DNA from 2 places in the Shewanella oncorhynchi genome. Region 1 is predicted to be linked to the other one. Evidence: riboswitches for the same ligand, from Rfam matches in the RefSeq annotation. Region 1 holds a riboswitch; the other holds the start of a gene.
The links. A riboswitch is a leader RNA that binds a small molecule or an ion and turns the genes downstream of it on or off. The one in region 1 is predicted to bind cyclic di-GMP.
Positions count from the first base shown of each region.

Region 2: linked by a shared signal. The riboswitch ahead of RA178_RS06515 (glycosyl hydrolase family 18 protein) and the one ahead of gbpA (N-acetylglucosamine-binding protein GbpA) in region 1 are both predicted to bind cyclic di-GMP.

Region 1 covers NZ_CP132914.1:3,921,913-3,926,713, forward strand. The annotation lists gene gbpA (N-acetylglucosamine-binding protein GbpA) at 524-1,969, opposite strand; cyclic di-GMP riboswitch class I at 2,093-2,192, opposite strand; yybP-ykoY riboswitch at 2,416-2,519, shown strand; gene RA178_RS17475 (TMEM165/GDT1 family protein) at 2,603-3,157, shown strand; gene norR (nitric oxide reductase transcriptional regulator NorR) at 3,208-4,801, opposite strand, start outside.
Region 2 covers NZ_CP132914.1:1,446,176-1,450,976, reverse strand. The annotation lists gene RA178_RS06525 (short-chain fatty acid transporter) at 1-211, opposite strand, end outside; gene bamJ (BamJ family beta-barrel-assembly machinery protein) at 462-932, shown strand; gene RA178_RS06515 (glycosyl hydrolase family 18 protein) at 1,065-3,671, opposite strand; cyclic di-GMP riboswitch class I at 3,785-3,873, opposite strand; gene RA178_RS06510 (ROK family protein) at 4,224-4,801, opposite strand, start outside.

The sequences.
Region 1 (4,801 bases):
TATTTTATTTGAGTAAGATTTGAACCGATAAAGCCTTGCGTCTTAAATCGAAATAAGCGACACATCACTTAAAGCATCCAATCAGATCTCGACCTAGCAGATCAATTGGCCCCAATAGCTTTTGAATGTTTCAACCCAGTAGCCATTGAGGCTAACTAAATCGATTATTGAAAAATGGCATGACTTTCAATTGTGATAGCCCAAATTAATGTACCGATATAAGCATCGATTAAATAGATAGTTTGGGACATTAACAGAGCCAAACCCAGTGGGCAAGCCAGTTGTGAACAAAGAAGGGTAGCAAACGGTACGGTAACAACTTAATAGCGCTGTGATAAACGAAAATAAACAAGCCAACAAAAGCGCTACCTTTGTTGAAAATATATCGGATGCAGCATTGAGCTTAAACCGAGGTAAAGCGCATCTTTCACCATCGAGAGCATGCAAAATATGGGCTTAAACACACGGATATGTTTAAGCCCAATGACACCTTTTTGAAGCTAGGTTAGCTCAAAAAGTTAATTTACAGCTCAGTCCACGCCATAGCCCAAGAAGCGCCAACACCTGGCTCAAATCCTGTGGCAGAAGCCGACCACTGCACGCAATAGCCGCTATAAGGGAATGGCTTACATTGATACACTTTGCCATTTTTAGGCTGTAACACTGTAGTACCTGCAACGTAACCTTTCACGCCTGCTGGGAATACAAAATCAGCTTCTGGTGCAGGAGCTTGATCCTTTAAGAAGAGATCAAAGTTCTGCTGAATAACATCACCTTGTTTAGGCTCAGCTTTTACCTGCAAATGATAATGCCCAGCTTTAGGCTCAACGACGTCTAACACTAAGCTAGCACTGGTATTGTTAACAGTTTGGCTCACAAAACCTGCCGCTGTGCCATCATGGCTAAACAAATACGCTGACACTAGCATCTCGGCGTTACTGGTCACATCAAAGCTGACCTTCGCCGCACCATCGATAATTTGATAATCGTCGGCAAGTGAAGTGACTTCTAAGCTGTTGCCCGGAGCAGGAGCTAAATCAAATCCTACTTCGACACGCTCAATACCTGAGTTTTTCGCTGTAAAAATGTCGTTTTTGCCATACACAGGCTCAATCACACCCGATGCATTTTTTTGTCCCGCTTTTAACTGGGACTGCTGGGCATTAATCGCGCTTGCTAATAGGAAAGGCCAATTTTGTTTATCACCTTGAGTCGCATCGCTAATGGTAATGACTGTTTGCTTAGCCGCTTGCTCACCATTGGCGTCAAACACCCGGGTCATCACTTTATCGCCTGCTTTTAGATCGAGTGACGGATTGATATCCCCCACATCTTGCCATTCACTCGGCACAATAGGACCCGAGCCCAAGTTCACATCGATAGCATTGTAGAAACTATTCGTCGTATCTCCCACTTCCCACACGGCCAAGATCACTTGATAACCACTGCGACCTTCTGGCACGTAGCAGTCATGGGTCACTAACTTAGGCGGCTGTTCCATACCACCATCAACTACGCAAAAGGGAGCTAAGTCAAAGCTCGCTCGGCTCAAAGCTTGGTTTGGGTTCCAATCTTGGCGAGTTAAATAGTAACGCCAATTACGGGTGACATGATTTGCAGTGAACTGCCAACTGAATTTATTCCAGCCCGATTTAATATCCGTCTTTGCCCAACGGCTCGGACTTTGTTCATCCAAAGGTGAAAAAGCACCATTGCCAGCACTCGCCAGTTTGCCATCAGCAGGACCTGATTCAGGAAAACCCGATGGCCCCTCAACACTTTGTGGCTCCCATTGCACCGCACCACAATTGGCATTTTTACCTGTTTTACAGGCATATGAACGCGATTCAGGTGCCACAACATAACCGTGCGCCTGCGCAGAGATACTCACAAACGCATTCGTCGCCATTACTGCCGCGGCCAATAAACTCAATTTAGAAATAGGGGAAAAAACAGTAGAATTTGCCACTTTAATGCACTCCATTGATTGCCTATCATCCTAAACATAATGATAGGCTTAGATATAAAAGTGGTATTTGGGCAAACAACAGCATTAAACAGCAGTCGTTTATCTTTCACAGAAATCGAATTCTGCGGCAACTCCGCTATCTTAGTTCACTAAAAAATCCATTTACAACCTTAGACCGGAAGCTTTGCGTCCTAACTTTTCAATTAGTTTGCCAAATACAGTCGTTATCATTGAGTCACTACGAGTTAACAGTATGTAACTAAGTAGAAATGACTTGGCTAAATTAGCAACAAAAGACAACGTTGTCAAAAAATAATTCATTTATATTCATTAAGTTACAGAATGTGAATCGGTATTTTTCTGACACCCGTCAAACATTTATCAGCACCTACTGTTATAAACTCGTGCTTGAAACTAAATCTTACCTAGGTATAATGCCCACCTCGCTTCGGGGGAGTAGCTAACTGGATTTCGAGCCATCGTCATCTAGGGTGAACATCAACATACTTGGCAACATGCCATGGTGTTCACAGCAAATCATAGATTTGCCCAGCAAGACCTGAGCACAATGACCGCACCTAGGGGTGGACGGTTTATTGTGCTTATGTCATAACCACCCCTAAAGGATCACACTTGGAAGCCCTACTTGCCTCAACCTTTACGGTTGCTATCGCCGAAATTGGTGATAAAACTCAATTACTTGCACTAATCCTCGCCGCAAGATTTAAAAATAAAACCGCCATTATTTTAGGTATTTTGCTGTCGACATTATTTAACCATTTTGCCGCAGCTTGGATTGGCCAATGGGCCATTAACTGGGTAAGCCCAGATCTTGCACGTTATTTAGTGGCCGCGTCCTTCTTTGCAATCGCTCTTTGGGTGTTAATCCCCGATAAAGTCGATGCAGAGGAGAGTCGTTTCTATAAAATGGGCCCCTTTCTCGCCACCTTTATCCTGTTTTTTATCGCCGAAATGGGGGATAAAACGCAAATCGCAACTGTGGTATTAGCCGCAAAATACGATTCATTAACTATGGTGGTTGCTGGCACAACCTTAGGTATGCTGCTTGCTAACGTACCCGTAGTGATCGCAGGCCACTTCAGCGCCGAAAAATTACCTATGTTGTGGATACACCGTGGCTGCGCCGTATTGTTCGCACTCTTAGGCGTAGCAACACTGTTCTTCTAAGAATCGAGGCTGGGGTTTTGCTGCAGAATAAAATCTCTTCACGCAATATTTTATTCTTTTAAACCTAACCGTTTTGCAAGTCGGTGCAAATTACCTGTATCGATTTGCAATATTCTTGCACACGCAGCCCAATTTTGTTGATTCGCGGCTAAAACTTGACGAATAAGTTGACGCTGATATCTCTCAGTCGCAGCCTTAAGCCCCAGCATAACACTGGAATTATCTTTCGATTGTCCCTCAAGACAGGCCGACTCAGACCTAAATGCTAATTCACTGGCTGGCGTTGCGGCATCTGATGGTCTATCTTCGTCGACTGTTCTGTGTGCTTGATTCATCAAAGAATCGAGCTGAAAATGTTTATCACTTAAGCTGATATAAGCCGTTTTTAGCTCGGCTTTCGCCAACACCGCAGCCCTGTGTATCGCATGCTCTAGCTCACGCACATTACCCGGCCATGTGTATTGCTCTAATAACTGCTGCGCTGCGGGTGTGATATTGATATGGGTGAGTCCTAACTTCGCTTTACAACGTTCAAGAAAAAAACCTGTCAGCATAACAATATCTTGCCCACGCTCTCTTAATGGTGCTACGTGGATAGGAAATACGCTCAACCTATGGTAAAGGTCGAAACGAAAACGCCCTTCCGTTGCCTCTTGGTGCAAAATTCGATTAGTGGCGGCAATAATCCGAGTATTCACTTTTAGGCTCTTATCACTGCCCACTCGCTGTAATTCACCGTATTGTAAAACCCTCAATAACTTAGCTTGCAGCCCCAAGGGAAGCTCCCCGATTTCATCTAAAAACAAGGTCCCCTTGTCAGCGAGTTCAAACTTGCCTTGCCTATGACTGATAGCCCCCGTAAATGCCCCTTTTACATGTCCAAATAACTCGCTTTCGGCGACGGACTCAGGCAATGCAGCGCAGTTCAAATAGATAAGTGATTTATCGGCTCTGGTCGATTGATTATGTATCGCCGCGGCCACTAACTCCTTACCCACGCCAGTTTCGCCAGTAATTAATACCGATAAATCAGTGCCTGCCACGGCACTTATCTGCTGCTTTAGCGATTGGATCTGTTTGGATTGCCCTATGATCTCCTGCTGACTAGCAGGACGATTGAGCACCTCAGTGCCATTGGAAACTTCAACAACTTGGGATTCTAGCTGTTGCATCAATAACGCAGTATTAAGACTGGCTGCGGCCAGTGCGCTGATCACACGCAACTCGCTATCACTAAAATCATCAAACTGATGAGGGTTGAAACCATCAATGGTGAGCGCCCCAATTAAGCGATCGTTCGCGATTAGTGGTAAACCAATGCAAGCATGTACATGTAAGTTCGCACTATGATGTGGAATTAAACCATCATACGGATCAGGAAGTTCACTGTCGGCCGGGAAACGAACCACATCGCCAGCACGGGCGATAGCCTCTAATCTCGGATGTTCACTAATTTGAAAGCGCCGCCCTAACACTTCGGCAAAGAGCCCATCTATCGCCAAGGGGACAAATTGCTGCTCCCGAAATGCCAATAATGCCGCAGCATCACAATTGACACGCCGCCTGACCACTGCCAACAAACGCTCAAATCTGTCTTGCGTCGACACGCCGACAGTTAAATCTAAGGCTAACTGAGTTAAATCA
Region 2 (4,801 bases), 2.5 Mb from region 1:
CTGCCACCAGCACTAACAGCATCTGCATCGAAAAACTTAACAGCGTCCAAAAGCCATCACCCCAATAATTGATGACTTCCAGCGGGGTTTTATGTTCGGCGACCACAGCAGCAATTAATACGACTAAGGTAAGTAAAAGCACGAAAATATAGGGATCGGGTAGATATCGGTCGACGAGTTTGACCAAAGGTTTTGCCGCTTTGTTTAACATAGACTTTCCTTGTTTATTATCTGAACTAAAACGTCAACACGCCCTAGTTCTTATTTGTTTTTATTGAATTTTTATTGAGTCTTAAGCCCACAGATTAAGCGATCTCTAAAGCAGGATAAAGTCTTGAGGGAGTTTTTAACGGTTTGAACTGGTAGCACCAGATATCCAGCTCAACGCACACGCGAGTGCCGATAGCATCTGATGCTAAAAAACTGATAATATGGCAAAAATTAACTAAGGTGCTCTTTATATGAAAATGTTACTTGCCGTTGTGGTGATTGCTGGGGTGATTTTTTACTTCTTTACCTCGATGAACGGCCAAAAAGCCGCCCAAGAAAATATCCGTTTAGGCAATGAGTTTTTAACACAAAACAAAACCAAAGAAGGTGTGATCACCACAGCTTCAGGTTTGCAATATCAAGTATTAACTCAGGGCGATGGCACAGTTCATCCTAAAGCCAGCGATACAGTGACAGTCCATTACCATGGCACTTTGATTGACGGTACTGTGTTTGACAGTTCGGTTGATCGCGGCGAACCCATCGCATTTCCGCTTAATCGGGTGATTAAAGGTTGGACCGAGGGCGTACAGCTTATGGTTGTTGGCGATAAAATGCGGTTTTTTATTCCCAGTGAACTCGCCTACGGTAACCGTAGCACGGGCAAGATTGGTGGTGGTTCTGTGTTAATATTTGATGTGGAACTGCTTAAGATTGATTAAATCAGTCTTCAATGAGTCTGTCTTAACGCATTCGGCTGTATTCATAAAAAAACCTAACGCTTAATAAAGAAAAAAGCCCTGAAACTTCGCAGGGCTTTATTTTTTAACCAATAACATCAAAATTTGGGATAATTACTGGCAGGTTGCCGCGCCAATATCAACCCATACTGCTGCAACACCCGGTACATCACCTTTAGTCCAGTAGCTCGCCTTCCATACACGACCGTTATAGCGAGTAGTTTGACCGCCGTTATACACCACACTAGCATCCCAACCGAGATCAACTTGGCTGAGTAACTGCCATTGATCAGCAGTGCGAGATGGCGTATTGCCCTGCGTCCAGTACTTCGCTTTCCATACCAACTGACTGTGGCTCACAGTATCGCCCGTGTTGTACACCACACTGGTTTGCCAAGCAGGATAGTTACCGGCATTAGGATCGGTTGCATCACAACCACCACCGATTACTTTTGGCGTCACGGTGAGATTCGTCGATGCGCTCGCATCCAAGGCACCATCGGAAACCAGCACGCTCAAACCATAGCTGGTCGCTTCGGTGACATTAGGCCCAGTGACCACTAAGGTGGCACTATTTTGTCCGGTTACCGACACGCCAGCGGGCACAGTCCAAGCGTAAGTTAAGGCATCACCGTCGGCATCAGAGGCACTCGCCACTATGCTAACAGTTTTACCCGCTTCCACTGTGGCAGTGGCAGCTACACTCACCACGGGAGCTTGGTTCGGAGTATCCGCCTTATTGGTCACTGTCACTGAATCTGTGGCAGATAGCCCTTCAGGATCAATCACTTTGAGGCTAAAACTATAGGCAACATCAGTTTGCGTTGCAGCCAATTGAATCGCCGCATTCGCCATATCGGCGTTTGCGATGGCAATCGTTGGGCCAGACACTTGAGTCCAAAGATACGTCAGCGCCTCATTTTCAGGATCGCGCGATCCGCTACCATTGAGCACCACATCGGCGGGACCTGTGACATTCACATCCGCACCCGCATTGGCAATCGGCGCTTTATTCACCGGTGGCGTAGTTCCTTCGCCATGACCTAAACCTTCGTGCATCGCATTTAGAATATCGCCGTTATCGGCATCAATTTCCCATGCAAATAAACCACCTAGCTGATTGGCAAGCACATATTGGCCCTTGGCTTTAACGGAACGCGCATCATCGAAAGTGATTAAATCGCCCGTAGATGCCTTGAACAAAGATGGCGCCTCGGCCGTTTCGTCATAGCTGTAAGTCCAACCACTTCCCATGTAATCGTTCGCTATCTGACGATAATCCACCACACCAGCTTCCCAAGTACCTTTTACTTTGCCCGTTGCCGTCCCCGTGAAAGGATTATTACCACTGTAGCCATTCACACCTGTCCAGCCGCGGCCATACATAGCGGCACCGACCACAATTTTCCCTGGGGTCACACCTTGGCCTAACAGCGCATTAACGCCATTAGCGGTGGTGTAACGAGTATTAGGATCCCAACTCGCTTCATACAGATTGGTTTGATGGCCGAGTTCAGTATTAGTCCAACCACCATTAAAGTCGTAACTCATCAAGAAGATGTAATCCATGTACTGCTGAGCAGCCTGATAATCGACTTTTTGAATTTTATCGTCACCTGCGCTAATAGCAGAGGTCAGCTCATAGGTACGACCCGTTTCGGCGCTTAGTTCATCAAGCATCGTCCGCAGTTCACGCATCAGAGTCACATAGGTTTCACCGTCATTGGCATTACCTAAATTTGGGTTAGCGCCATTCCCCCCTGGAAATTCCCAGTCGATATCCACGCCATCGAAGAATTTCCATGTCTGTAGAAACTCTTTCACCGAAGCGACAAAGATATCGCGCTTGGTTTTATCACCGAAGAAAAAGAAGGGATCCGAGAGGGTCCAACCACCGACCGAAGGTAAAATCTTCAAATCTGGATGTGCTTGCTTAAGTGCCATCAATTGACCAAAGTTACCTTTGTAAGGATCTGAATGCTCACTCACTCCCGCCTGCGGTATTTGAATCGCCGCCCAAGGATCGTGAATCGCAACTTTAAAATCACCACGACCACTACAGGCACGTTGCAACGCTTCGAAACTGCCTTCGATTTCTTTCAAGCTATCATTGATTCCATCACCACCACAAATTGGGGTAAAGCCATATAAAATATGGGTTAAGTTTTGCGCAGGTATCTTATCGACCGGGAATTTACGACCGTATACGCCCCATTCGACAAAGTAACCTCCCACCACTTTGCCTGATTTATTCGCATAGGGACGGTTGTTTTCTTTTAGGGGAGCATTGAGTGGCACTAAATGGCTGCCGTCGGTATCAGCCACGAGGATTTGTTTAGCATCACTCGCCGTACAGCCATCGCTGTTACACAGTTGTACTTGCATCTGATAACGGCCGCCCTTGTTCACCTTAAAGTTAGCGGTTCCCGACGCGCCAGATGGGCCTTCCCAAACCACATTGCCGTTGAGCAACACTTGGGCTCTATTGCCCACATCGCCACTCCAAAGGTTCCAACTGACGGAGACATCGGCGGCATCTTTCACAGTAACTAATTGATTGTAAGCGGTAGCCGCTTGATTCACTTCAATAATAGCGAACTTAGTTTCGCCCCAACCTAAAGTCGGTTTACCGGGTGCAGCTGCAAAAACGCTGGCACTGATGGTAGATGCCAGCGCTGATGCCACTAGCAAGGCTGATGTTGAAATTTGAGTCTTGAACATGAGATATCCCTATTGAATTTTTATATGAATCAATAAGGCAAACAAAGCGTAGACAGGAAACAGCACTCTCTTAAAACCATGCAAAACGACTGACAACTGCACGAAGAAAAACCTGTGGTATCCCCGCTATCATAGGTACAGACGAACCCTTAGACCGGAGGCTTTGCGTCCCAGTTTTTCAACTGGTTTGCCTTTTACACACAATGACAACGTTGTCATTGCAAATATCAGCATAAGCGTAAGCGCAATAAAATTGCAACAAAATATTATCAACTGCGTTATTGGCTAAAATCGTAAATAGAACTAGTCATCTGATAAGAAAGGAATTATGCAAATTAAACTATCGCTAATATTTACTTTGGGTAATGAGGATTATCTGAATACTTTAAGAATAAAAAAAACAGGACTCGATATGCCAAAGGCATCATAAGTCCTGCTTTATATTTCACAATTTATGTCGCTTATGCAGCTAAAACTCAATCACTAAACATTCATGGCGCAAACCATTGTCGAGCAACATTATGATCCTTATGCGCGGGGCATTTATTATTCTTATGCGCGGGGGTAGTCCCTTGCGAGCATCACAGATAAACCGCGGCAAACCAAGGTTTCCATATCATCGACACGATTGATTTTCATCTCAGCTAAGGGCGCGCTCAATGCCATTTGCTTTAAGCTTTCGAGACAGCCTTTGTAGTAAGGAGCGCTATTCATCATACCGCCAGCAAGCCAAATTCGATTGGGATTAAACAAATTAACCGCCCATGCTAATCCCATGCCAAGATAACTGCCCGCGCGATATAAATCATCCTGAGTGGAGATTTTGCGGCTGCGCACTGAATCGCCACTGGCCAGTTGCTCTAAACTAAACTCACCAGATTCTGTCATCACGCGACAAGGCCCCAACTCCCCCGCCACGCCCGTCGCTCCCGTAAAGACTTGTCCATTAAAGGCAATAGACATACCGATCCCAGTGCCGCACATGACCAATAACTCACAGGCATATTTGGCATCACAAGTCGCTTGCATACCCGCATCGATATCGTTGCAGATAAACTTAAGCTCACCCTGGGTTTTGACTGTATCGAAGCTCAATCCATTGAGTCCAGGTAAAGATTTACAAGAAACCA